Regions from separate parts of the Marinobacter salarius genome, predicted to be linked through region 1. Evidence: riboswitches for the same ligand, from Rfam matches in the RefSeq annotation. Region 1 holds a riboswitch; the other holds the start of a gene.
The links. A riboswitch is a leader RNA that binds a small molecule or an ion and turns the genes downstream of it on or off. The one in region 1 is predicted to bind cobalamin.
Positions count from the first base shown of each region.

Region 2: linked by a shared signal. The riboswitch ahead of R1T46_RS04385 (ribonucleoside-diphosphate reductase subunit alpha) and the one ahead of R1T46_RS17135 (TonB-dependent receptor plug domain-containing protein) in region 1 are both predicted to bind cobalamin.

Region 1 is NZ_CP136693.1:3,684,371-3,687,785, reverse strand. It holds gene R1T46_RS17145 (cob(I)yrinic acid a,c-diamide adenosyltransferase) at 1-117, shown strand, start outside; gene cobD (threonine-phosphate decarboxylase CobD) at 146-1,165, shown strand; cobalamin riboswitch at 1,218-1,425, shown strand; gene R1T46_RS17135 (TonB-dependent receptor plug domain-containing protein) at 1,570-3,381, shown strand; gene R1T46_RS17130 (cobaltochelatase subunit CobN) at 3,404-3,415, shown strand, end outside.
Region 2 is NZ_CP136693.1:953,129-956,543, reverse strand. It holds gene R1T46_RS04385 (ribonucleoside-diphosphate reductase subunit alpha) at 1-2,147, opposite strand, end outside; cobalamin riboswitch at 2,257-2,451, opposite strand; gene R1T46_RS04380 (DUF3047 domain-containing protein) at 2,577-3,311, shown strand; gene nhaB (sodium/proton antiporter NhaB) at 3,298-3,415, opposite strand, start outside.

The DNA.
Region 1 (3,415 bases):
GACATCAGCCGGTTGGTGCTGGAATACATGAATCGGCTGTCTGATTTGCTGTTCGTCCTTGCCAGACACGCCAACAACCAGGGTAAGGACGACGTGCTTTGGGTTCCGGGAAAATAATGCTGGCCCACGAGCAGGGTACTGAAGCGTGAATTTGTTGCCGCTGGAACATGGTGGCCGGTTACGCGCCGCCGCGAAGAAGTGGGGCATCCCTCTGGATCAATGGCTGGACCTGTCCACCGGTATCAATCCGAGTGGGTGGCCTGTTTCGGCGATCCCGGAAGAGGTCTGGCGTCGCCTGCCGGAGCCGGACGATGGTCTGGAGCCACTCATCAGACAATGGGTGGGTGCACCGGAGGGCGCCGTATGTATGGCCCTGGCTGGTAGCCAGGCGGCAATCATGCACTTGCCCCGTTTACGAAAGCCGTGCCGGGTAGGTGTGCCCTCTCCGGGTTACCAGGAGCATGGCCACAACTGGGCTTCTGCCGACCATCGGGTTATCGAGATTGGCAATGATCAGCTAGAGGATGATGACGAAAGCTGGCTGGATGAACTGGACGTGCTGGTGTGGATCAATCCAAATAATCCCACTGGCCAGGTTGTTGATCCGGACCGGTTGCTGAGCTGGCATCAGCGGCTTCAACGTCGTGGTGGGTGGCTGATTGTAGACGAGGCGTTCGTCGATGCTACTCCAGAGCTCAGTGTCGGGTATGCGACCGACAGACCCGGTCTTGTCGTCATGAGATCCCTGGGTAAGTTTTTCGGCCTGGCGGGCCTGCGGGCCGGAGCCGCGGTGGGAGACTCGGAGATTGTTCGCCGATTGGGTGCAATGATCGGGCCCTGGTCAATCAGTGGCCCCGCGCGATTTATCATGGGCCAGGCACTGGCGGACGATCAGTGGCAGGCCGCGACGATGGAGCGGCTGCACAGTGAAAGCCAGCGGTTGGCGGACTGCCTGTCGCGGCATGGCCTTGAAGGAGCCGCAGGAACGGCGCTCTTTCGATACGTTCGGCATGGCCGGGCGGCGGACATTGCAGGCGAACTCGCACGGCGGGGAATCCTCGTGCGGGGGTTCGAGAATCCTGCTGCACTGCGGTTTGGATTGCCCGGCTCAGAACCGGAATGGACGCGGTTAGAGCAGGCACTGTATTTAAGCCGTCTGTATTGATTTAGCACATAAGGGCTGCTAGTTTGGCGCCCGATTCGATGAACACCGTGTTCAGGTAACGCTTTTTTGCGGTATCCCCGCCGGAAAGCGTAAAACGGGAAGTCGGTTAAAGTCCGACGCTGCCCCCGCAACGGTAAGCGAGCTAAAGGCAATCGAAAAAGCCACTGTGCATCATGCATGGGAAGGTGATTGCCCCGGACCAGTCCAACAGGCTGATCCACTCGCAAGCCCGGAGACCGGCCTGAATGCACACCGGAAGTTGCGGAGGGCGACGGCGGTGGGAGAGTTGCGTCGGTCTCACACCCGTACTTTGACTCGTATCCTGCCTCCCCAATCTCATACTCAAACTCCGCAACACAATAACCATCACGCGGGTGCGCGTGGTTTGCCAGCGAGTGTTGATTATGAGTTGTCCGAAGTCTTTGCCGGTCCTGTTTTCCGGTCTCCCCCTTGTGTTCCTGCCAGTTTCCAGTGCGCTAGCCGACGAAGAGGTAATGGTCTCGGCACTTGACCCCATTGTCGTGACGGCCACGCTTGGGCCGAAGACCCGGGGCGAAAGTGACTCATCGGTCACTGTGATTGATGAAGAGGCGATCGAACGTTTGCAGCCTCAAACGTTCGACGAGCTGCTGATGGGGCAACCCGGCATTGATATCACCAGCAACGGCTCGTTCGGTAAGAACACCAGTGTCTACACCCGGGGCACTGGCAGCGAATCCACGGTTTTCCTGGTGGACGGCATTCGTTTGCGCTCGGCCACCAGTGGTAGTGCTGCCTGGCAGTATTTCCCGCCGCAAATGGTGGAAAGGGTAGAAATTGTTCGGGGTTCCCGCAGTAACCTGTACGGAGCCGATGCCGTGGGCGGCGTTATCCAGGCCTTTACCCACAGCGCCGAAAAGGGCCGCGAGGGATGGGTTCAGGCCGGCGGTGGCAACTTCAATACCCAGGAGTATGTGGCCGGGACGGCCGGTACTGAAGGCCGGATGACATACAGCCTGAGCGCAAGCCATCTGGAAACTGACGGCACGGCCATTGTTGAAGGGGGCGAAGACAAGGGCTTTCGTAACACCTCAGCCCTGGCGTCCGTTGCTCACCAGTTCGACTCCGGTGGGGAAGCCGGCGTTGTCCTCATGCGTGCCCAGGGCAATACCGAGTTCGAGGGCGGTGATACAGATTTTGCTATCCAAACCGTTGGTGTTCGTCTGGACGCGCCCATCAGCGACTATTGGCGGAGCCGTATCCTGTTAGCCGAATCCATTGATGAGCAGGATACACGGGACGAATTTGGTGACAGCACCTTCGATACCAAAACCCGCAGTGCCCGTTGGGAGAACCAGATCAGTGTCGGCCGCCATGAGTACATCTTGGGCGGTGAACTCTTGATGGATGAAGTAGACAGCACCACCGACTTTGACGAAACCAGCCGCACCAACGCCGCTGTTTTTGGTCAGGCCCTGTTGAATTTTGGTCCGACGGACTTTCAGTTGAGTTTGCGCGCCGACGATAACGAGGCTTTTGGTCGTGAGGAAACCGGTGCGATCGCCATGGGTGTCGATATGGATCGCAACCATAGAGTAAGGGTGAGCTACAGCACTTCTTTCCGGGCGCCCACGTTCAATGACCTCTACTTCCCGAACTTCGGCAATGCGGATCTTCAACCGGAAACCGCAGGTAGCGTGGAGCTTGGTATTGGCGGAAATTACGCCCGTTGGTTCTGGGATGCCGCGATCTATCAGACAGACGCTGATGATCTGATTGTATTTGTCTTTAGGGACGGTCGGTTCGCACCATTCAATGTTAACGAAGCACGCATCAGGGGGGTTGAGCTGAGTGCTGGCCTGGAATTGGACGAATGGACCGTGCAGGCTGGGGCCTCGGTAACCGACCCCCGCGACCGTGAGACCGACAATAGAATTCGTCGCCGTAGCGCGAAACAGTTCCGGGTGGACCTGGATCGGGACTTCGGCCGAGTGTCGTTGGGAACCACTGTTAAGGGCCAGGGGTATCGTTACGACGATGCCGAAAACGAAGAGCGCCTCGCCGGCTTTGTCACTTGGGATCTGCGGGCAAAGTGGGAAATCGACAGCCATTGGACCACCAATCTGACGGTCGACAACGTGCTGGACAGAGAATACGCCACGGCGCAGCGCTTTGATGGAAGTGCTTACATAGCCGCTGGCCGCACCGCAATGCTGACGATTCGCTACGACCTATGATCAACCATGGAGAGGTAAGGGCATGATTGAGCGC
Region 2 (3,415 bases), 1.9 Mb from region 1:
CGGGCCTCTTTCAACAGGTTGATGGAGTCAATGGGCAGAATACCCTGATGCCACAATGAGCCTTCGTAGGTCTCGTAGGCACCGCGTTCACCGGCCAGCGCAGCCGAGGCCCGGATCGCGAAATAACTGATCTGCTCCATCGCCACATCGGCAAACTCCACCGCTTCCGCGCTGGTGTAGGGCAGGTTGAGCCGATACAACGCATCCTGAAAGCCCATCAGGCCGAGACCAACGGGCCGATGCTTGAAATTGGAACTCTTCGCCTGGGGCACTGCGTAGTAATTGATGTCGACCACGTTATCGAGCATGCGGACCGCAGTATTGACCGTGCGTTCGAGGCGCTGGACATCCAGCTCACCGTTGTGGACATGGGCCGCCAGGTTGATGGACCCCAGGTTGCACACGGCGATTTCATCCGCACTGGTGTTCAGGGTGATCTCGGTACACAGGTTGGAGCTGTGCACCACGCCCCGATGCTGCTGCGGTGAGCGCAGGTTGCAGGGGTCCTTGAAGGTGATCCACGGATGACCGGTCTCGAACAGCACGGTCAGCATCTTGCGCCAGAGCTGTTTGGCGGACACCGTCTTGAACAGAGTAATCTCGCCCATGGCCGCCATCGCCTCGTATTCCTGGTACCGCTCCCGGAATGCGTTGCCATAGAGGTCATGCAAGTCCGGAGTGTCGTTTGGCGAGAACAGGGTCCAGTCCTGATCACTGCGCATGCGCTCGATCAGCAGGTCCGGTACCCAGTTGGCGGTGTTCATGTCGTGGGTACGACGACGCTCATCGCCGGTGTTCTTGCGTAGCTCCAGGAACTCCTCAATATCCAGGTGCCAGCTTTCCAGGTAAGCGCACACGGCGCCCTTGCGCTTGCCGCCCTGATTCACCGCCACCGCCGTGTCGTTCACCACTTTCAGGAATGGCACCACACCCTGGCTGCTGCCGTTGGTACCCTTGATGTGGGAGCCCAAAGCCCTGACTGGCGTCCAGTCGTTACCCAGGCCGCCGGCCCACTTGGACAGCATGGCGTTGTCGCGGATGGCACCATAGATACCCTCCAGATCATCCTGAACGGTGGTGAGGTAGCAGGATGAAAGCTGGGAATGTCGGGTACCACTGTTGAACAGGGTCGGCGTGGAGGCCATGTAGTCGAAGGATGACAACAGGTCGTAGAACTCAATGGCCCGGGCATTGGGGTCATCTTCCTGCAACGCCAGGCCCATGGACACGCGCATGAAGAAAACCTGGGGCAACTCCAGCCGGTCACCTTTCCAGTTGAGGAAATAGCGGTCGTAGAGAGTCTGCAGGCCGAGGAAACCAAACTGGTGGTCCCGCTCCGGCTTGAGGGCAGAACCCAGCCGCTCCAGGTCAAACGCCGCCATGGCTTCGTCGAGCAGTTCGTAGTGGATACCCTGCTCAATGAAGGTGCTCAGGGCCTGCGGGTATATTTCCGCCAGCGGCAAACTTAGGGGCAGGCTCAAGGCGGCCGCGGTTTCCAGCCTGAGTTGTTCCAGCAGCAGACGAGCAGTTACGGCACTGTAGTCCGGTTCCTGCTCGATGCGGCCGCGGGCGGTCATGATCAGCGCAGACAGCACCTCCTCCTCAGCGATACCGTCGTACAGGTTCCGCAGCGCCCCTTCCACCAGTGATTCGCCATCGATGCCCTCCAATCCCTGGCTGGCACGCTCCACCTGGACTTTCATCAGCCCCAGATCCAGCGGCGCGGCCTCACCGTTGGCTTTTTTCACCGTGAGCGTGGGATGGGCCTCCACCGGCGCCAGGCTGGCCCGCTCTTGGGCATGAGCCTCCCGGTAGAGTACATAGGCGCGGGCCACTTTCTGCTCCTCCGCCCGCATCAGCGCCAGTTCCACCTGGTCCTGGATATCTTCAATGTGCACCTTGCCGCCGGCTTTCAAGCGTCGGCTGATGGCCTGCATGACCTGATGGGTAACCTGTTCCACGGAATCGTGAATACGGGCCGAGCCTGCCGCTTCATCGCCTTCGACGGCAAGAAACACTTTGGTCACGGCAACACTGATTTTGCTGGCGTCGAATCCAACCAGGGCGCCATTACGTTTAATAACCTGTAGGGAGGCAGTGCTGGTTGAGGCAGATTGGCCGGGCTCGGCCAGGGTAGCAGTGGACATGTCGGTTCTCCTGAGTACGCGTTTATGCCAAGACCTTCGCGTACGCAGGGGCGAGCATTGCTCTGAACAGAGACAACGCAAAACCGATCTGCTCACCTTGATACGCGAAGGTGCAGTTGTATTCCCTGGCAGGTCTTCGGACTCAGGGGCGTGAACCTGTTGGCTCGGCCTTGCGTGGCGACTTCCCGGCATTCGCCAGTGTCTTTATGCCACGCTCGTTCCCCAATACCGCTGCGCGTCAGTTCCGGAGTCTCACCGGATTCCCGGTACCACGATCATCGTGACGAGGGCGATCTGTGATTGATCAGCCTTTGATCACTATATCTGGTACTAAGCCAAGGATATAAACACTATATAGGCTAAGATAAATCACAACAAGGCACTTTTTCGACGGTTACCGGTCAGTAAACAAACCCATAGGAGCACCCCATGACACCGCTACCGAGATACCTGACGGCCGCCCTCGCACTTTCATTGATGGCCGCTTCGGCCCAGGCTGACAGCACGGAAAACTCTCTGATCACCGCGTTTTCGGCCATAACGTCCCTGGAAGATGGCTGGGAACCGATGGAGTTTCCGAAGATAGACCGCCACAGTCGCTATCAGTTGACGGACGACAACGGCGAGCAGGTGGTCAAGGCCACCACGGACAACAGTGCCTCCGGGCTGATAGCCAGGGTGTCCGTCGAACCCGGGGATTCACTGATCCTGCGCTGGCGGTGGAAAGTGTCGAACGTCTATGAGCAGGGAAACGCCCGTAAAAAGGAGGGCGATGACTACCCTGCGCGAATCTACGTGGCCTTTGAGTTCGAGCCGGACGAAGCCGGCTTTTTCGAGCGCGCCAAACGCAAGACCGTGGAAGTGGTGTTCGGGGAGGAACTGCCGGGCAATGCGCTGAACTACATATGGGCCAACCGGCTGCCGGTTGGCGAAATCGTTGCCAACCCGTTCACCGATACCACGATGATGGTAGCTGTGAACTCCGGGACGGCGAACACAGGCGAATGGGTCACGGTGGAGCGGGATATCGTTGCGGACTACCGCAAAGCCTTTGACCGCGAGCCACCGAAGCTGGTGGGCGTCGCCATCATGTCGGATTCCGACAACACCGGAGCATCTGCCACCGCCTGGTATGGCGATGTCAGCTTGGTCAAACCAGATTGATGACGCAAAACAGGCCCACCGCACCCATTACGATGGTATAGGGAAACGCCATCACAACCATCCGCCCGTAAGACAATCGTACCAGCGGGGCGATTGCGGATGTC